2 regions of the Caballeronia sp. ATUFL_M2_KS44 genome follow, and region 2 is predicted to be linked to the other one. Evidence: riboswitches for the same ligand, from Rfam matches in the RefSeq annotation. Region 2 holds a riboswitch; the other holds the start of a gene.

Region 1 (10,157 bases), on a different contig from region 2:
CATGCGGCCCGCCGTGAATTCGCCGACCGCCTCGAACGACGACACGATGGTCAGGTCCTTGCCCTTCCAGTTGCCCGGACGGATGGTGCCGCCGTACACGTAGATGCCCGGCACGTTCATGCGCGCGAGGCCGATCATGCCGCCCGGCATGTTCTTGTCGCAGCCGCCGATCACGACCACGCCGTCCATCCACTGGCCCTGCACGGCGGTCTCGATACAGTCCGCGATCACTTCGCGCGACACGAGCGAGTACTTCATGCCTTCGGTGCCCATCGACATGCCGTCGGAGATGGTCGGCGTGCCGAAAATCTGCGGGTTCGCGTCGGACTGCCTGATCGCGGCGATGGCGGCATCGGCGAGACGCTGCAAGCCCGCGTTGCACGGCGTGATGGTCGAATGCCCGTTCGCGATGCCGATCATCGGCTTGTCGAAGTCTTCCTCCTTGTAGCCGAGGGCGTAGTACATCGAACGGTTGGGCGAGCGCGCAACGCCCTGCGTAATGTTTTTCGAGCGGCGATTGAAGGCCATTTGGGGGCTCCTTGAAGATTTTTTTGTCTAGTGGCGGAAGAATGCAGCGTCGGCTTGTGTCTGTCCAATATATTATTCAAGGCATATTAGGTCGCGAAATATATCAATGGATGAACGGAATCCGCCCATCGAGCTGCGTTTGTTGCGTTACTTCGTGACGGTCGCCGAAGAGATGCACTTCGGCCGCGCCGCCGCGCGTCTCGCGATGACGCAGCCGCCTCTCTCGCAAGCAATCCGCGCGCTGGAAGACGCGCTCGGCGTGGCGTTGTTCGCGCGGACCAAGCGCACGGTCGAACTGACGCCCGTCGGCAAGGACTTGCTGCCGGAAGTGCGCCGCCTGCTCGCGTCCGCCGATGCCCTGCGTCCGCTCGCGCAGTCGCTCGCGCGCGGGGAGGCGGGCGTGCTGTCGCTCGCGTTCGTGTCCACGGCGGACTACGGGCTCTTGCCCGCGCTGCTGCGCGATTTCGGCGCGCGCTATCCGGGCGTGCGGCTGCAACTGACCGAGGCGACGAGCGACGTGCAGATCGAGGAACTCGTCGCCGGACGCATCGACGCGGGCCTCGTCATTCCGCCGCTGCCGCCGCGCCACGCGATGTCGCTGTCGTATCTCGCGATCGCGCGGGAGCCGCTCGTCGTCGCGATGTCGGCGGAAGCGGCGGAACAATTGCAGCAGGGCACGGCCGAATGGGCAGACACGCCCGTCGATCTGCGCGAAGTGGCCGCCGCGCCGCTCGTCGTGTTTCCGAGGCGTCTCGCGCCGGGCTTATATGACATCATTATGGGCTGCTACGGCGCGGCGGGCCTGACGCCGCGCATCGGGCAAGAGGCGATCCAGATGCAGACCATCGTGAGCCTCGTGTCCGCGGGCATGGGCGTGGCGCTCGTGCCGCAGTCGCTGCGTCATCTGCGGCGCACGGGCGTGGTGTATCGTCCGTTGCGCCCGGTCGCGGATGCGCCCGTCGTCGAAACGGGGCTCGTGTGGCGCGCGGCGGAGGTGAGCCCGGTGCTTGCCGGGTTCATCGAGATCGTGCGCGCGCGGGCCGCAGCCGTCTCTGCTTTATGATTCGTGCCTGACTTCGCTCTTCGAACATTCAACGATGCTCATCCACCCCAATTTCGATCCCGTCGCCATTCATCTCGGACCGCTCGCCGTGCGGTGGTACGGGCTCATGTATCTGGTCGCGTTCATCTCGGCCATCGTCATCGGCCGATTGCGGCTGCGGCTGCCGTATGTCGCCGCGCAAGGCTGGAACGCCAAGGACATCGACGACATGCTGTTCTACGGCGTGCTCGGCACGATTCTCGGCGGCCGAATCGGCTATGTGGTCTTCTACAAGGCGAGCTATTACGCGACGCATCCGCTCGATATCTTCAAGGTGTGGGAAGGCGGGATGTCGTTTCACGGCGGCTTTCTCGGCGTGACGCTCGCGATGGTGCTGTTCGCGTATCAGCGCCGGCGCACGTGGCTGCAAGTCACGGATTTCGTCGCGCCGATGGTGCCGCTCGGGCTCGCGGCAGGGCGGCTCGGCAACTTCATCAACGGCGAATTGTGGGGCCGCGTGACGGACCCGAGCGCGCCGTGGGCCATGCTCTTCCAGCATTCGACGAACGACGACGCCGTGTGGCTCGCGAAGAATCCGCAGCTCGACGCGAAGTGGCATCTGACGGAGATTTTCCAGCGCTATCAGATGCTGCCGCGCCATCCGTCGCAGTTGTACGAGATCGCGCTGGAAGGCATCGTGCTGTTCATCGTGATCTGGACGTTCTCGCGCAAGCCGCGTCCGATGGGCGCAGTCTCCGCGCTATTCCTGATCGGCTATGGACTCGCGCGCTTCACGGTGGAATTCGCGCGCGAGCCGGACGATTATCTCGGCCTGCTCGCGCTCGGCCTTTCGATGGGCCAATGGCTTTCGCTGCCGATGATCATCGCGGGCATCGTCATGATGGTGTGGGCGTACAAGCGGCATCGGCGCGTGCCGGCCAACGCCGCCTGATTCAACGCTCGCGCAGTCTCAACGCGCCATCTGCACCGAACCGGACACGTCGACGGTCACCGTCGTCGTGCCGGCTTCGAGCGCCATCGGCGCGGCCATCTTCGCATCGGCGGACATGCCGCGCGCCTGCATCATCATGACCGGACGCGGCGCCGCGCCGCTCTGGCCGACGTTCACTTCACGGATCGTGAAGCCGCTATAGCCGAATGCCTGCGATGCCGCCTGCGCCTGCTTGCGGAACGAATCGATGGCCTGCGTCGAGAGCTTTTGCGCGGCGGCGCGCTGCGCTTCGGGCGACAGCGAGAACGTGACGTTGCCGACCTGCATCGACGAACTCATCTTGCCCGCGAGCTTCGATGCCGCCGCGAAGTCGTGCGATTCGAGCACGACTTCCGTGCGTCCGCGCCACGCGGATATCTTGCCGTCGCGATCCGTCGACGGATACACGCTGAACGCGCCGCTCTTCGCGGTCACGCCATCGACGCCCTTCGCTTCGCGCAACGCGGCTTCGGCGCGCTGATTGAGCGTCGCGGTGAGCGACGAGGGATCGGCGGCTTCCTGCTCGTAGAAGAGCGTGATGGTGACGACATCCTGCGGCACTTGCGCGCTCGCTTGCGCCGACAGCGAGAGCACGCCCGAAGGCTGCGGATTGGCGATGACCGTCTGCGCGACGGCCGTGGCCGAAAAGGTGAGCGCGGCGCTCGACATCGCGAGCGCGAGCGCGAGGGCGGCGGCGGTTTTCTTGTTCATCATCGAAGGACTCCAACGCTTGAGCGTCGCGCGTTTCGCGACGGCGTTTAGGCGGTCCAACCGTGCGCTTAGTTCCTATTTCCCGGCGAGACGTTCGGTAATGAAGCGCCACTGCGCTTCGGTGACGGGCGTGATCGACAGCCGGTTGCCGCGCGCGAGCACTTGCATGTCGGCGAGTTCTTCGTGCGCGCGCAGTTCGGCGAGCGAAATGAGCGGCGTTTTCTTGACGAAGCTCACATCGACGAGCAGCCAGCGCGGCGTTTCGTGCGTGGACTTGGGATCGAAGTAGGGACTCTTCGCGTCGAACTGCGTGGGATCGGGATAAGCCGTCGATGCGACCTTCGCGATGCCCGCGATACCCGGCTCGGGACAGCTCGAGTGATAGAACAGCACGCCGTCGCCGACCTGCATGGCGTCGCGCATGAAGTTGCGCGCCTGATAGTTGCGCACGCCGGTCCACGGCAGCGTTTTCTTCGGCGCGTGCGCGAGATGATCGATGCTCGCTTCGTCCGGTTCGGACTTCATCAGCCAGTAGCGCATGAGGGGAGCGTGAAGAGAATCGACGGTGAAAATGAAAACGGCACCGGATAAACCGATGCCGTTTGTGCCGCTTGTGCCGTTTGAATAAGGTCCCCGCCTCAGCCGCTAGGCCGGCATCCTGAACCTGGGTTCAAGATTGGTCGCGGTAAGCAACACTTCGGGTACATCAGACAGAGTGACGCGCGCGCCCGTGTTACAAGGTTCCGCAACCGTGCCAATGTGACATTGGTTCAAGGAATATATGACCTTGGCGCACCAGGCAGGGAAACATCACTCTACACCAATCATTTGTCTTATGCAGCCCCTCGCGGGCCTCGCGCCGGTATCTTTTTTTGATTGACACCAACATGCCGATTAGGCCGGCGCATCGGTGCTTATTGCATGTCGTTTTGCACGCCGTTTTGCACTTCGTATTGCGCGATGACCGCGCCGAGCTGCTGGTTCATCGAGTGAACCGTGCGGCGGATTTCTTCGGCGGGGAACGCTTCGCCGTGACGCACGCTGTCCTGCAGCTTGAGCAATTCGGACGCCAGCGAAAGGGCAGCCATGACCGCGATGCGATCCGTGCCGCGCACGCTGCTTGCATTGCGAATCTTGTTCATTTCGGCATCGACGCGGGCCACGGCCTCGCGCAACGCGGCTTCCGTTTCAGGCGAGCACGCAAGGCGATACGGCTGTCCGAGAATGGATACTTCGATCTGCTTGGTCGTCACGCCTTCTCTCCCTGATGATGTTCGCCGTGCATCTCTTCCGCGTGCGCATGTTCATGCTGCGCTTCGCCCGAAGCTTGCGATTCGGCGTTGAGAAGGTCGAGCTGATTGTCGCTTTCGGCATGATGCGCTTTCGCGCGCGGCAGCTTTTCGAGGATCGCGTTCAAGCGCACTTGCGCGTCGTCGATCTTCGCGGAGAGCGAATCGCGCTCGGCTTGCAGCGCGTCGCGTTCGCCTCGCACCTGCACGAGTTCGGCCTGGGCGCCGGCGAAGTCTGCGCGCAATGCTTCGATTTGCGCTTCGAGCGCGAGACGCGCCTGATTATGGCGCTCGCTGATCTGGATCAGCCGGCCGATGTTTCCTGACAGTGATTCGAGTTCGTTGAGCATGTGCTGCGTCCTCTAAAGACCTGGCATTTTAGCGCGGTTCAATGCAGCTTCCGATAATTGTCTCGTTTCGAGACGTAACATCCCCGGATCATGCGTGCATCGCGATGTATTTGTGTGTGGAATGAGCGAGCGAGGCGCGGCGATGATGGTCGCGATGCCCGGCGCGCGTTCTTGACTGCCCCGATGCCCGCTCCTACACTTGCGGCACTTTTGGTGCTCGCGTCCGCTTCTCTCGCGGATGCAGTCAAACGGGAAACAGGGAGCGACGTTCCGGCGCATGACCGGGGCGCGCCAACCTGTGCTGCCCCCGCAACGGTAAGCGACCGCAACGCAAGTTGCAAGTCGTCCCTCGCGCGTTTTTCGCGGCGCATCGCGTGATTTTTTATCGCAGATGCCGTCTGCAAGAAACGTGTCGACGCCACTGCGCGCCATGCGCGGGAAGGCGGGACGAAGCGTCGCCAGCCCGGATACCGGCCAATCGTCCAGCACGCCGATGTCGTCGAACGAGTCAGGAATCGTACGATGCGGCGCGCGCGTCGCGCACAGACCTCGCGGGGAGCGGGGCACGCGCCAGCCCCGAACCGGAATTCTTCACGCATGGTCTTGCCTTCGTCCGGCATCGAACGTCGCGCCGTCTGCGCCGCCGTTTGCGCCGCCCTCAATGTGCTCGCGCAGCCTGCACGCGCCGATACCACCGAACAGGTTCTCACGCCCGTCGTCGTGACCGCGACACGCAGCGCGCAGCCGCTCGCCGATTCCCTCCCGCAGACCTCGCTCTTCGACGAGCAGGACATTGCCGACACCAACGCCGACGACGTGCTCGGTCTCATCGCGCTCGCGCCCGGCGTGCAAATCACGCGCAACGGCGGGCCGGGATCGAACTCGGGCGTGTTCATACGCGGCGCGGCGTCGTCGCAATCGCTCGTTCTGATCGATGGCGTGCGCGTCGAATCGGTATCGCTCGGGGCGGCGCAGTTGTCGCAACTGATGCTCGATCAGACCGATCGCGTCGAGGTCGTGAACGGCAACGTGTCGGCGCTGTACGGGTCGAATGCGATCGGCGGCGTCGTTCAGATATTCACGAAAGAGGGCGACGCGCATCCGCCGCGCTTTCACTTCGAAGCGGAATACGGCAGCTATCACACGCAGCGGCAATCGGCGGGCGTGGACGGCGCGCTCGATGCCGATGGCCGCACCACGTTCAGCCTGAACGTGTCGCGCGAAAAGACCGACGGCTTCTCGTCAATCGATCCGGCGCTCGCGCCCGGCGCGAATCCGAACGCAAACGGCTATCTGAACGAAAGCGTCGCGGCGACGCTGCGCCACAAGTTCACCGACAAGTGGGACGCGGGCGTGCGCTTTCTGCAATCGAACGGCGTCGACAGTTTCGACGATCCCTACGGCTCGCCGACCGACATCAACAATGCGCACGATCGCGTGCGCTCGGCGTCGGTGTTCGCGAACGGCAAGCTGACGGACCGCTGGACCACGCACTTCACGATCGCGCAGGGACAGGACCGCGCGAACATCGAGCAGAACGGCGTCTATACGAGCCGCTTCAACTCCGAGAATCATCAGTATCTCTGGCAGAACGACTTCAAAATCACGGACGCGCACAAGCTGCTGTTCGGCTACGAGCACCTGGATCAATCGCTCGATTCGGATCAACTCAGCGCGCCGGATCGTCATGTGAACTCGGTGTTCGCGGGCTACGTGGGCCGCTTCGGCGCGAGCGACGTGCAGGCGAACGTGCGTCACGACCAGTACTCGGATTTCGGCGGCGCGAACAGCTACTATCTGGGCTACGCCTATAACTTCGACGCGCACTGGCGCGCGAGCGCGAGCTACTCGGCGTCGTTCCGCGCGCCGAGCTTCGACGACCTCTACTATCCGTTCAGCGGCAATCCGTCGATTCAGCCGGAGCGCAGCCATTCGGTCGAGGCCGCGCTGCAATACGCATCGGGCAAAGTGGGCGTGCTGCGCGTGACCGCGTTCCAGACGCGCTATTCGAATCTGATCGATTACGTATCGGACGGCAGCGGCTTCTATATCGCGCAGAACGTGGGGCGCGCGAAGGTGCAGGGCGTCGAGGGATCGTGGGCGGGGCATGTCGGCGCCACGGATGTGCGCGCGGGCGTGACGTTCCAGAATCCCGTCGACGAGACGAATCACGAAGACCTGACGCGACGCGCGCGGCGCTTCGCCACGCTGTCGGCGCATCGTTCTTTCGGACGATGGCGCGTGGGCGGCGAGTGGATCGTGAGCGGCGCGCGCAGCGATTACGATTCGACGCTCGCGGGCTACGGCGTGGTGAATCTGTCCGCGCGCTACGACATCACGAAGTCGTGGTGGCTGAGCGCGCGCATCGACAATCTGTTCGACCGGAACTATGAACTTGCGTACTCGTACAACACGCCCCGGCGCGGCGCGTACATCACGCTGGGCTTCAATCCGTCGTGAGCGTGGCGTCTGACGCGCGGCGTCATCCCAAGGCGATGACCGCCAGCCGCGCCGCGCTCATCTGGCTCGCGCTCGGCGCGGCGGCGTTCGTCGTGCTCGCGGCGTCGCTCGCGCTCGGCAGTGTGAATCTGCCGATGCCGCGTGCAATCGCCGCGCTGCTGCACGCGCGCGCCGCCACGCCCGATATCGCCGATGAAATCGTGCTCACGCTGCGATTGCCGCGCGCGCTGGCGGGCTTCGCATCGGGTGCGCTGCTCGCACTCGCGGGCGCGCTGCTGCAAGTGCTGCTGCGCAATCCGCTGGCCGAACCGTACGTGCTCGGCGTGTCCGGCGGCGCGGCCACGTTCGCGCTCACCGCGATGCTCGCGTCGATGCCCTGGTGGGGCGTGGATATCGCCGCGTGCGCGGGCGCGTTTTTGTCGATCGTGCTGGTGCTCGGACTCGCGCGCACGCATCTTTGGCACGGCGAACAGGACGCATCGCCACGGCTTTTGCTCACGGGGGTCGTGATCGCGGCGGGGTGGGGCGCGCTCATCACGCTGATTCTCAGCGTCACGCCGGAGAACCGGCTGCGCGGCATGCTCTTCTGGCTCACCGGCGACCTCAACGGCGCGGCGACGCCGTGGCCCGCGATGATCGCGCTCGCCGTCGCGCTTGCCGTCATCGCGCCCGCCGCGCCGCAATTGAACGTGCTGCTGCGCGGCGATGCCACCGCGCGTGCGCTCGGCGTGCCCGTCGAACGGTTGCGGCTGCGCGTGTATCTCGTGGCGTCGATCGCGGCGGCGGCTGCGGTGACGACGGCGGGAACCATCGGCTTCGTCGGGCTCGTCGTGCCGCATCTCTTGCGGCTCGCGTTCGGCAACGACCAGCGCATGCTCGTGCCCGCCGCGCCGCTCGCGGGCGGCCTCGCCGTGATGAGCGCCGATCTCGCCGCGCGCACGGTCATCGCGCCGGGACAATTGCCGGTGGGCGTCGTGACGGCGCTCGTCGGCGTGCCGATGTTCCTCTGGATGCTGCTGCGCCGGCCGCGATGAACACGCTTCATATCGACAATCTCTCGTTGCGCGCCGGCGATCGCACTCTGGTGCGGGCCTTGAGCGCGACCATCGCGGCGGGCGACGTGTGGTGCATCGCCGGGCCGAACGGCGCGGGCAAGACGACGCTCATCGGCGTGCTCGCGGGCCTCGCGAAACCTGCGTCGGGTTCCGTATCGCTCGATGGCCGCGCGCTTTCCGCCTGGCGCGCCGCTGATCTCGCACGCCGCCGCGCGCTGATGCCGCAAAGCACGCACGACGTCTTCAGCGCGACCGTGCTCGACACCGTGCTGCTCAACCGCTTTCCGTATCTCACCGGCTGGGGCTGGGAAAGCGACGACGACCGCGCCGCCGCGCACGCCGCACTCGATGCGCTCGGCCTCGCCGCGTTCGCATCGCGCGACGTGTTGACGCTCTCGGGCGGCGAACGCCAACGCGTCGCGCTCGCGGCGGTGCTGTGTCAAAACGCGCCGCTGCTGCTGCTCGACGAACCGCTCGCGCATCTGGACCTGCATCATCAGATCGATTGCCTGAACGCGCTCGTCAAATCCGCGCGCGATGAACGGCGCGCCGTCGTGCTCTCGTGTCACGATATGAATCTCGCGCGCCGCTTCGCCACGCATGCGCTTTTGCTCGACGGCCAGGGCGGCACGCATGCCGGCCCCGTTGCGGATGTGCTGACGCCCGAGCGTGCGAGCGCCGCGTTCGGCTATCCGCTCGTACTGATTCGCGATGGCGCGCATGAAGCGCTCGTGCCGTCGATTCACCGTCACTGACCGAGGAACGCCGATGTCCCACGCCATTCCGATGCCCCGCGCGCTCGACCGCACGCTCGAAGCGGAGCTGCGCCGCATCATCGACATGAAGACGAAGCCGCCCGGCAGCCTCGGGCGGCTCGAATCGCTCGCGCTGCACATGGGCCTGATTCAACGCACGACGAAGCCGCGCATCGAGCGTCCCGCGATGATCGTGTTCGCGGGCGATCACGGTATCGCGGCGGAAGGAGTGAGTCCGTATCCGCAGGAAGTGACCGCGCAGATGGTCGCGAATTTTCTGGCGGGCGGCGCGGCGATCAACGCGCTTTCGCGCTCTGTCGGCATGACGCTCGAAGTCGTGGATGCGGGCGTCGCATCGCCTATTTCGATTGATAAGGGATGCGAACGATTGTCGCTCGGCCTCGGCACGCGCAACTTCGCGCACGAACCGGCGATGTCGCGCGACACGGCGCACGAAGGCATCGCGCGTGGCGCGGCGCGCGTGCGGCATCATGCGTCGCTCGGCACGAACGTGATCGGCTTCGGCGAAATGGGGATCGCGAATACGTCGGCGGCGGCGTGCCTGATGAGCCGGCTGTGCGCATTGCCGATCGACGATTGCGTCGGACGCGGCACCGGTCTCGACGATCGCGGTCTCGCGCATAAACGCGACGTGCTGCGCCGCGCGCTGGCTGCGCATCCATCGAACGGCGATGCCATCGACACGCTCGCCACGTTCGGCGGCTTCGAAATAGCGATGATGACGGGCGCGTATCTCGCGGCGGCCGAGGCGCGCATGACCATTCTCGTCGATGGCTTCATCGCGACATCGGCGTTGCTCGTGGCGTCGAAGATCGCGCCGGACGTGCTGGATTATTGCGTGTTCGCGCATGCATCGAACGAAGCGGGGCACGCGCGCATGCTCGCGCATTTCAACGCCGCGCCGCTTCTGCAACTCGACTTGCGGCTCGGCGAAGGCACGGGCGCGGCGCTCGCG
Region 2 (10,157 bases):
CGATGGCCGCATCATCACGCGGGCAGTGAGTTTCAAAGGACTCGCGTATCACTGTCCGCATACGCAAGTGGATGTCGTGCGCTATCAGGCCGATGCCGAGCGCGTTCGCTTCGTCGCGGAACTGAGCCGGCGCTGGTGCGCGCTGCGGCATACGCCGAATGCGAAGAAGCGCATTGCGCTCGTGCTCGCGAACTATCCGGCGAGCGAAGGGCGTATCGGCAATGGCGTGGGGCTGGATACGCCGGCATCGGCTGTCGGCATTCTGTCGATGCTGGCGCGTGAGGGCTATCGCGTGGGCGACATCCCCGAACATGGCGATGCGCTCATCGCCGCGTTGACGCAAGGCGTGACGAACGATCCCGTCGTGCGCGATCTGCGTCCCGCGCTGCAGAGCCTTTCGCTCGAAGAATATCTCGATGCGTACAACGCGTTGCCCGCCGATGCGCGCGCCGCGCTCGAAAGCACGTGGGGCGCGCCCGAGCATGACCCGACGATCCGGCGCGGCCGCTTCATGATCGCGGGCTTTCGCTGCGATGAAATCTTCGTCGGCATTCAGCCTTCGCGCTCGCGCGAGCGCAATGACTATGCGAGCTATCACGATGCCGAACTCGTGCCGCCGCATTCCTATCTCGCGTTTTATTTCTGGCTGCGCTTGCGTTTCAACGCGGATGCGCTCGTGCATGTCGGCAAGCACGGCAATCTCGAATGGCTTCCCGGCAAGAGCGTCGCATTGTCGGCATCATGCTGGCCCGATCTGATTCTCGGGCCGATGCCGCATCTCTATCCGTTCATCGTCAACGATCCGGGCGAGGGCAGTCAGGCGAAGCGTCGCGCACAGGCGGTCATCATCGATCATCTGATGCCGCCGCTCACGCGCGCCGAAAACTACGGACCGCTGCAGGATCTCGAACGCCAAGTCGACGAGTACTACGAAGCAATAATGGTCGATACGCGCCGCGCCAAACTCTTGCGCAAGTCGATACTCGAGAACATCGTCGAACACAGGTTGCACGACGAACTCGGGCTGGATGCACCGCGTGATATCGCGGGCGAAGACGCGTTGCTCACGCGCGCCGATGCCTATCTTTGCGAACTGAAGGAAGCGCAGATACGTGACGGCTTGCATGTGTTCGGCGTATCGCCTGAAGGAACGCAGCGCCGCGATACGCTACTCGCACTCGGGCGCTTTCCGATTGGCGATGGTCAAGGCGCGAACGCGAGCCTCATCACCGCGCTCGCACGCGACCTGCAATTGGGCGATGCCTTCAATCCGCTCGATGCCGATTGGTCCGCAATATGGACTGGCCCGCGCCCTGAAGCATTGCAAGCCGTGAGCGATGCGTCGTGGCGTCATCATGGCGACACGCGCGAGCGGCTCGAATGTCTTGCCCTGCAACTCTTGCAGGACGATGCACACGCACTCACATCCACACCCGGATCGCACACCGCGCTCGTGCTGGAACGCTTGAAATGCGATGTGCTCGCGCGTCTCGATGCATGCGGACCGCAAGAACTCATGCAACTCAAGCGTGGTCTGGAGGGACGCTTCGTGCCGCCGGGACCGAGCGGATCGCCATCGCGCGGCAGGCCCGATGTCTTGCCCACGGGCCGCAACTTCTATTCGGTCGATACGCGCGCCTTGCCGACACAAGCGGCATGGTCGCTCGGCCTCAAGTCCGCGAACATGCTCGTCGAACGGCATGTGCAGGATCACGGCGATTATCCGCGCGCAATCGGTCTTTCAGTGTGGGGCACGGCGACGATGCGAACCGGCGGCGACGATATCGCGCAGGCGTTCGCGCTCATCGGCGTGCGGCCCAAGTGGGCGGCGGGCAGTCATCGCGTGACGGACTTCGAGATTCTGCCGATCACTATTTTCAACCGTCCGCGCATCGACGTGACCTTGCGCGTATCGGGCTTCTTTCGCGATGCATTCGCGAACCTCATGCATCTGTTCGATGCAGCAGTGCAAGCCGTCGCCGAACTCGATGACGAACCCGAGGACGTGAACCCTATCCGCGCGCGCATTCTTCGTGAACGCGATGAACTCATCGGCCGTGGCGTCGATGCGAAAGAAGCGCGACGGCGTGCGGGATGGCGCGTGTTCAGCACAAAGCCCGGCGCATATGGCGCGGGCTTGCAGGAACTGATCGACGCGCGTCAGTGGGAAACGGACGCGGACCTCGCCGCTGCGTATCAAAGCACGGGCGGTTACGCTTATTCGCAAAGCGGCGATGGTGTCGAAGCACGCGCGAGCTTCGGCACGCGGCTTTCGTCGCTCGACGTGGTCCTGCAAAACCAGGACAACCGCGAGCACGACATACTCGATTCGAACGACTATCACCAGTTTCAGGGTGGCATGATTGCAGCAGCGCGTTACTTGTCCGGCCTGCAGCCGCAAGCGTATAACGCGGACCACAGCAATCCCGCCGCGCCGCGCGTGCGCACGCTCAACGAAGAAATCGCGCGCGTGGTGCGTGCGCGCGTCGTGAATCCGAAATGGATCGATGGTGTAAAGCGCCACGGTTATAAGGGCGCATCGGAACTGGCCGCGACGGTCGACTATCTCTTCGGCTACGACGCCACTGCGCGCGTCGTGTCGGATCATCAATATGCGCTCGTCACCGATGCTTATGTGAACGATGCCGGCACGCGCGACTTCATTGCGCAGCACAATCCGCATGCGTTGCACTCGATCTGCGAGCGATTGCTCGAAGCGATGGAACGCGGCTTGTGGCAAGAGCCGGGCGTGTATCGCGATGCGGTGACGCGGCATCTGCTCGATGTCGAGCAGCAACTCGAAGGCCGACAGATTTGAACGAAACCTCTTTATTTCCAGCGTTTCCTTTCACCGCGCTCGTCGGACAGGCGCCGTTGCAGCAGGCGTTGTTGCTCGCGGCTGTCGATCCGTCGCTTGGCGGCGTGCTCGTCAGCGGGCCGCGCGGCACGGCCAAATCGACGGCGGCGCGCGCGCTTGCCGAGCTTCTGCCCGAAGGACGGCTCGTGACCTTGCCGCTGGGCGCGAGCGAAGAACAGTTGATCGGCACGCTCGACATCCAAAGCGCGCTGCGCGACGGCGGCGTGAAATTTTCGCCGGGCTTGCTGGCCAAGGCACATCGTGGCGTGCTGTATGTCGACGAAGTGAATCTGCTGCCGAATCCGCTCGTCGATCAGTTGCTCGACGTTGCGGCAAGCGGCGTGAACATTATCGAGCGCGACGGCATTTCGCATCGGCATGATGCGCGCTTCGTGCTGATCGGCACGATGAATCCGGAGGAAGGCGAGTTGCGTCCGCAATTGCTGGATCGCTTTGGACTCGCGGTCGAACTGGACAACTGCTTCGATGCGAGCGTGCGGCAGCGGATCGTCAAGTCGCGTCTTGCATTCGATACGGACCCCGAAGCATTTCGCGCGCTGCATGAAGACAATCAGGCGGCGCTCGGCGAACGCATCGATGCGGCCCGTGCCGCGTTGAACGACTTCGATTTCGACGATGCCGTTCATGCGCGCGTCAGCGAGCTTTGCATCGCGGCGCAAGTGGATGGTCTGCGCGCGGACCTCGTGATGTTGCGCGCGGCGCGTGCGCTCGCGGCGCTCGAAGGCGCGGACTACGTGGAAACCAAGCACGTGGAATGCGTGGCCGAAGCCGTTTTGCGTCATCGGCGTCGGGAGAGTGAAGCGCCGCCGCGCGAGACGCCGCCTCGTCAGTCGAATGGCGCAAGCGCCCAGGACGGCGAGTGGGGCTATGTGCCGCCCGAGCCGGCGGGCACGGCGAAGGTCAAGCAAGTCAGGCCGCTCGCCGCAAAAAAAGCCTGAGCCATCGAAGGCTCGACGCCGATGCGCAAGCGCATCGTCTTCGATGGCAGGACGCGCGTTCGCGAGGCCGTTTCGCTGCACGCGAGGGCGCGGAGAGCGCACGCATCGACTGGATGGCGACGTTGCGAACCAGGCGCGCCGCGCCGTTGAATGCGCAGCATGTGCGCTTTCGCCGTACCGATGCCGATGCGAGCGCGCTGCATTGCTTCCTGCTCGATTGCTCCGGTTCGATGCTGGGCGGCGAGCGCCTTGCTCGCGCCAAAGGCATGTTGATCGCGCTATTCGACCGCGCTTATCGCGAGCGCGCTGAAGTGGCGCTCGTGTGCTTTGGCGGCGGCCGCGCCGAAGTGCGACGTCAACCGGGCGCGGCACACTGGTTCAATGAACGATGGATCGCGCCGATCGGTGGAGGAGGCGGCACGCCGCTCACGCTCGGCATATCGAACGCGGCAACGGTGCTTGCACGCGCGGCGCGTCGCCGGCCTCATCAACGCCGCTGGCTATGGGTGCTGACCGATGGCCGCGTGAACGATCGCCCCGTCGCGCCCGCGTCTGCGGATCGCATCATCGTGGTGGACTTCGAGGATGCGCCCTTGCGCGTGGGTGGTGCAAAAGTGTTGGCCGCGTCGTGGCAAGCGCACTATGTGCCTGCGGATGCGCTGCTTCAGTACCAGCGCGGCGTATAGACCCATTCGCCGATCGTGCGCGTTCGCGATGAACCGACGATCACCATCGTTCGCATATCGACGAGTCCGCCATGCAGTTCGCCGAGCGTGACCGTGCGCATGCTTTCCGCGGGACGTCCCACGTCGCGGCCGAGCACCACGGGCGTCGCTGCATCGCGATGTTCGCGCACGATGTCCAACGCACGATCGAACTGCCACGGCCGCGCCTTCGATAGCGGGTTATAGAACGCCATCACGAGATCCGCTTCGCAAGCGTGACGGATGCGCTTTTCGATCACGTCCCACGGCTTCAAGTTATCCGATAGCGAGAGCACGCAAAAGTCATGGCCCAACGGTGCGCCCGCGCGTGCAGCCGTTGCAAGCGATGCGGAGACGCCCGGCAAGATCGCGAGTTTGACCGCGTTCCATTCGGGATGCATTACGTGGCCTTCGTCCAGTGCTTCGAGCACGGCAGCGGCCATTGCGAAGACGCCGGGATCGCCCGACGAGACCACCACGACGTTGCGTCCCTCGCTCGCGAGTTCGAATGCGTGGCGCGCGCGCTGCAGTTCCTCGCGGTTGTCCGTCATGTGCACACGCTGGTCCGCGCGATACGGCCCCGCCATGCGCAAATACGTTTCGTAGCCGAGTACGTCGTGTGCAGCGGCGAGCGCGGCCTTCGATGCGGGCGTCATCAAGTCAACGTTGCCGGGTCCGAGGCCAATGACCGTCAACGTGCCGCGCGCGCGGCCGATGGTTTGCGCATCGACGGGTTCGTTTGCGATGGTGATGACGATGTCTTGCGAAGGCACGTCGTCGCTGAAACGCAGCGGTACGTGCAGCGCTTGCGCGGCATCGGCGAGGGCATCGCAAGTCATGGCGTGCGTCGGCGCGACGAGTGCAGCAAGCGCAAGCGGAGACAGTCGATGCGCGTGCAACGCATCGCGCACGCGTTCGGTGATGGACCCGCTCACATCGCGAACCCACGCAACCGCGCAACGCGGATGAATGACGAGACTAGCGTCATCGTCATCGATATGCGGTGTGATGCGTACCGCGAGACGCGCGGCATCGTCACGAGGAAGATCGGCGTGATCGAGCCAGGGCGCATGGCCCTCGATGCGCGTCGCTTCGCCCGCGAGCAGATCGGACACGAAGCGCTTGCCGCGTTCGATATCCGCGAGCGCATAACCTTCGGGCGGCGCAAGCAGACACGTGCCGAAGCGCAATTCGCCGCTCGTGGTGATAGCGGGCGCAACGCCGAGCGACGCGGCAATCTCGCGCGCCAGCACGTTCACGCCGCTCGTGCCGCCGACGAGCGGCACCACCGCGCTGCCATCCTGCGCGACGGCTAGCACGGGCGGTTCGGCTGCTTTATCGGCAAGGCATGGCGCAATCGCGCGTATCACGATGCCCGCCGAACACAACGCGACGATCGGCGTACCGGCCGCATAAAGCGCGCGCACGTGTGCGCCGAAATCGTCATACGCGATGTCGGCATCGACGCGGCTTGCAAGACCATGCACGCGCGATTCGGCGAAACACGCCTGAATGCGCCGCGCGGTTTGCATCGCGCTGTCGCCGAGCACGACGATTGCAAGTTTGGAAAACGTCTTCACGCCTGCCATTTTTCACCCGGCACGACGAGCAACGAGAAATAAGGCGACGCCATCGGATCGACTTCATCGAGCGGCACGATGCGTTGATTCGCCATCGTCGCGCGTTCGACATAAAGCGCGCGCTTGTCCAGCCCGAGTTCGCGCAGCACGCGGCGCACCTTCTCGAAGTTGCGGCCGAGCTTCATCACGACGGCGGCATCCGATGATTCGAGTTTGTGTTTGAGTTCATCTTCGGACAGCACGCCCGACAGCACGCTAAGGCTCTGATTGCGATACACGAGCGGCGCGCCCAGCACAGACACGCCGCCCAGCATCGAGCACACGCCGGGCACGACATGCGCATCGAAGCGTCCGGCGAGACGATCGTGCAGATACATGTATGAGCCGTAAAAGAAGGGATCGCCTTCGCAGATCACCGCGACATCGCGTCCGGCTTCGAGATGATCGGCAATGGCGAGCGCGGCTTCGTCGTAGAACGCGCTGATGATCGTCTCGTAGCACAGCGGCGGTTCGAGCGCTTCGGTCGTGACCGGATACACGAGCGGCAGGCGCGTTTGCGTATCGTCGAGATGCGCTTCGATGATGCCGAACGCATTGCCCTTCTTTCCCTTCGCGACGAAATACGCCACCACGGTTGCGGACTTCAAGAGTCGAAGCGCCTTCACGGTGATGAGTTCGGGGTCTCCCGGGCCGACGCCCAGGCCATAGAGCCTTCCGCTCATCATTCGGTCTCCGAAGCAAGTGCGTTCACGGCGGCGGCGGCCATCGCGCTGCCGCCGCGTCGTCCGAGCAGCGCGACGAACGACACGCCGCGACTATCGGCGGCAAGCAGCGCTTTCGATTCCGCCGCGCCGATGAAGCCCACCGGAAAGCCGAGAATGAGCGCGGGCTTCGGTGCGCCGGCATCGAGCATGTCGAGCAGATGAAAGAGTGCAGTCGGGGCATTGCCGATAGCGACGATCGCGCCTTCGAGTTGCGGCCGCCACAATTCGAGCGCGGCGGCCGAACGCGTGTTGTTCATCGCGCGGGCGCGCTCGGGCACGGACGGGTCGCCCAGCGTGCAGATCACGCGGTTATCGGCGGGCAGGCGCGCGCGTGTGATGCCTTCGGCGACCATGCGCGCATCGCAGAGAATCGGTGCGCCGGCGGCGAGCGCGGCGCGTCCCGCATCGCCTGCGCCTTCAGAAAAGCGCAGATCGCCGACGATATCGACCATGCCGCACGCATGAATCAGACGCACGGCGAGCTTCTCGATGTCGCGGGGAATGGCGCTCAAGTCGGCTTCGGCGCGAATCGTCGCAAACGACTGACGATAGATCTCCGCGCCGTCGCGGATGTAATCAAGCATCGGCATGGCTCCGGGCGAGCCACGCGGCCGCCTCTTCGATGGAAAGATTCTGTGCGACGCGGCGTGCATGCATGTGCACGTCATAGCGTCCGGGTTCGACGGCGAACAGCGTCACGGCGACGGGATGTGCCGCCGCGCACGAACGATCGCAGCCGCTCACATGCGCTTCGATATGCGCGGGCAGCAGCGGCGCGATGCGGTATGCATCGGCTTTGGTATCGGCGTGACTCTTCGCGCAACCCGCCGAGCCCGTGCATGCAATCACGCGCGCAAGTGGATCACGCGAATCCGTGATGAGACCGAGCGCGTGCAATTTATCGATCACGTATTGCGTTGAGTGCAACGCAACGCCCGGCAGCAACACGCTTTGCCACGGCGTCATGACGAGCCGGCCTTGCGCGTGCGATGTCGCGAGATCAGCGAGCGCATCGAGCGTCGATGCATCGAGACGGCCGAGCGGCGGTTGCGCGCCGACATACCACGCGTCGTGCTCGGGGTTCGCGTGTGCGCCGAGACGCAGCGATGCATCGGATGGCGCGCGGCGCCATGCATCGCATGCGGTGTCGAATGTCAGCGCATCGAGAAAGCGCGCAACGCCGATGCGCTTGAGCACATCACGCATGCGATGCTCTTCGCGCGACGCATGCGCAAGAAACGCATGCAGCACCGCCATGACGAACGCCACGACATCATCGCGTGGGATGCTGCCGAGCGCGGGCGCATCGTTTGCGCGATGCGGCATCGAGCCCGCAAAACCGAACGCAAAACGCGCGCCGTCTTCGAGCGCGGAAAGCCACACGTCATGCGGATGATCGAGCATGGCAAGCGGTTCGCCGCCATCGAGCTGCAACGCGAACTTCGGCGATAACGCTTGCAGCGCGGCATCGGCTTGCATCGTGGCGATGATGTCAGCAGCGAGCGCGCGCGTGGCGTCATTCGCGAGCGGACTTACCATGACGTTGCGGATGTCGTCGCCGCCTTCGGCTTGCGGACCGAGGCCGGCTTCCAGCGCGATGCCGATGAGTTCCGCGTGGGCATCGTCGCGTATGCCGCGCAATTGCAGGTTCGCGCGATTCGTGATGTCGATGACGCCCGAGCCGCAGCGCACGGCGGCGCGCGCGACGGCATGCGCAGCATGCGCGTTCAGTTCGCCGCCCGCGAGACGCAGACGCGCCAGACCGCCATCGCGTGCCTGCACGATGCGCATGAGGCCCGGACAAGCCGAGGGCCGCGGTGTGGAGAAGAATGCGTTCAAAAGCGTGGCCGGTGCGGTATCGCGTATGAAGAGACCGGTACACCCCGCCCGGTCGGCGTCGCGCGAAATAAGCGTTGATGATTGCGTCGGCAGGTCTCTTGGCTGGCAGGTCGCCATCCGCGCCGGCCTTCCCGGTATAAACCAGTGGCAGTGGAGCGCGGACTCGCTGCGTACAATTGCGGGGGCAGCCACAGTTTCTCTGTGTTCCCTGTTAGGCCTTCAGGGTTTCACCCCATCAGGCACCGACGGACGTTATTATGCCCGCTTTTATCGACCATCAAACGGCTTCGCGCATGCTGTTTTCTCGCGATGCGCGCAGCGAACCGCAACGAGGAGACGGCGCATGTCGACCTGGCTGACCGTGGTAGGCATCGGCGAGGACGGCTGGCATGGCTTGAGCCGCGCGGCGCGTCGCGCGCTCGTCGAAGCCGGTTCGATCCACGGCGGCGAGCGTCATCTCGCGCTCTTGCCCGCACGCATCGCGGCGCGGCGCGTGCCGTGGCCCAAACCCTTTTCCATCGATGCCGTCCTCGCCGAACGCAAGAACGGCGCGCGCGTATGCGTGCTCGCGAGCGGCGATCCGATGCACTACGGCGTCGGCGCGACGCTCGCACGCGAGCTTTCTCACGACGAAATGCGCGTGATTCCCGCGCCTTCTTCGCTGTCGCTCGCGGCGTCGCGGCTGCATTGGGCGTTGCAGGATGCGCAGTGCGTATCGCTCGTCGGGCGGCCTGTCGCCGAGTTGCTCGCGCATACGTTTCGCGGCGCGCGCCTCTTCGTATTGAGCGCCGATGGCGCGACGCCTGCCGCGATGGCATCGATGCTCACCGCGCATGGTTTCGGCGCAAGCCGCATGACCGTGTTCGAGCATCTGGGCGGCATGAACGAGCGACGCATCGACGAACGCGCCGACGACTGGCGCGAGCCCGAAGTGGCCGCGCTCAATCTCGTTGCTATCGAATGCAGGACGCACGCGGGGCACGCGGGACCGCCGCTGACGCCCGGTTTGCCCGATGACGCGTATCGTCACGATGGCCAGCTCACGAAGCGCGACGTGCGCGCGATCACGCTTGCGCATCTCGCGCCGCAGCCGGGCGAGTTGCTATGGGATGTGGGCGCGGGCTGCGGCTCCATCGGCATCGAATGGATGCGCGCGCATCCCGCTTGCCGCGCGATTGCAATCGAAGCGAACGAAGGGCGGCAGCGTCTCATCGAACATAACCGCGATGCGCTCGGCGTGCCCGCGCTCAAGCTCGTGAAAGGCGAAGCGCCCGCCGCGCTCGCGGGCCTCGCCGCGCCCGATGCGGTGTTCGTCGGCGGAGGCGCGACGGTGCCCGGCGTGCTCGATACGTGCTGGGCGCGGCTGCGTCAGGGCGGGCGGCTCATCGTCAACGCGGTGACCTTGCAGAGCGAAGCGGCGCTCCTCGACTGGCGCGCGCGCTATGGCGGCGAGC

What was found. A riboswitch is a leader RNA that binds a small molecule or an ion and turns the genes downstream of it on or off. The one in region 2 is predicted to bind cobalamin.
Region 1: it holds a riboswitch for cobalamin, as region 2 does, so the genes downstream of both, NCR39_RS02835 (TonB-dependent receptor domain-containing protein) here and cobG (precorrin-3B synthase) in region 2, are expected to answer to the same signal.

The regions. Positions count from the first base shown of each region.
Region 1 covers NZ_JALQEA010000006.1:600,906-611,062, forward strand. Annotated here, with positions in the region: gene ilvD (dihydroxy-acid dehydratase) at 1-528, opposite strand, end outside; gene NCR39_RS02800 (LysR family transcriptional regulator) at 635-1,591, shown strand; gene lgt (prolipoprotein diacylglyceryl transferase) at 1,626-2,522, shown strand; gene NCR39_RS02810 (SIMPL domain-containing protein) at 2,541-3,272, opposite strand; gene NCR39_RS02815 (EVE domain-containing protein) at 3,348-3,812, opposite strand; RNA gene ssrS (6S RNA) at 3,899-4,081, opposite strand; gene NCR39_RS02825 (cell division protein ZapA) at 4,187-4,525, opposite strand; gene NCR39_RS02830 (ATPase) at 4,522-4,911, opposite strand; cobalamin riboswitch at 5,106-5,404, shown strand; gene NCR39_RS02835 (TonB-dependent receptor domain-containing protein) at 5,509-7,371, shown strand; gene NCR39_RS02840 (FecCD family ABC transporter permease) at 7,407-8,405, shown strand; gene NCR39_RS02845 (ABC transporter ATP-binding protein) at 8,402-9,181, shown strand; gene cobT (nicotinate-nucleotide--dimethylbenzimidazole phosphoribosyltransferase) at 9,195-10,157, shown strand, end outside.
Region 2 covers NZ_JALQEA010000039.1:744,301-754,457, reverse strand. Annotated here, with positions in the region: gene cobN (cobaltochelatase subunit CobN) at 1-2,818, shown strand, start outside; gene NCR39_RS18895 (magnesium chelatase ATPase subunit I) at 2,815-3,816, shown strand; gene NCR39_RS18890 (vWA domain-containing protein) at 3,930-4,502, shown strand; gene cobJ (precorrin-3B C(17)-methyltransferase) at 4,481-6,109, opposite strand; gene NCR39_RS18880 (precorrin-2 C(20)-methyltransferase) at 6,097-6,825, opposite strand; gene NCR39_RS18875 (precorrin-8X methylmutase) at 6,822-7,448, opposite strand; gene cobG (precorrin-3B synthase) at 7,441-8,655, opposite strand; cobalamin riboswitch at 8,775-8,965, opposite strand; gene cbiE (precorrin-6y C5,15-methyltransferase (decarboxylating) subunit CbiE) at 9,047-10,157, shown strand, end outside.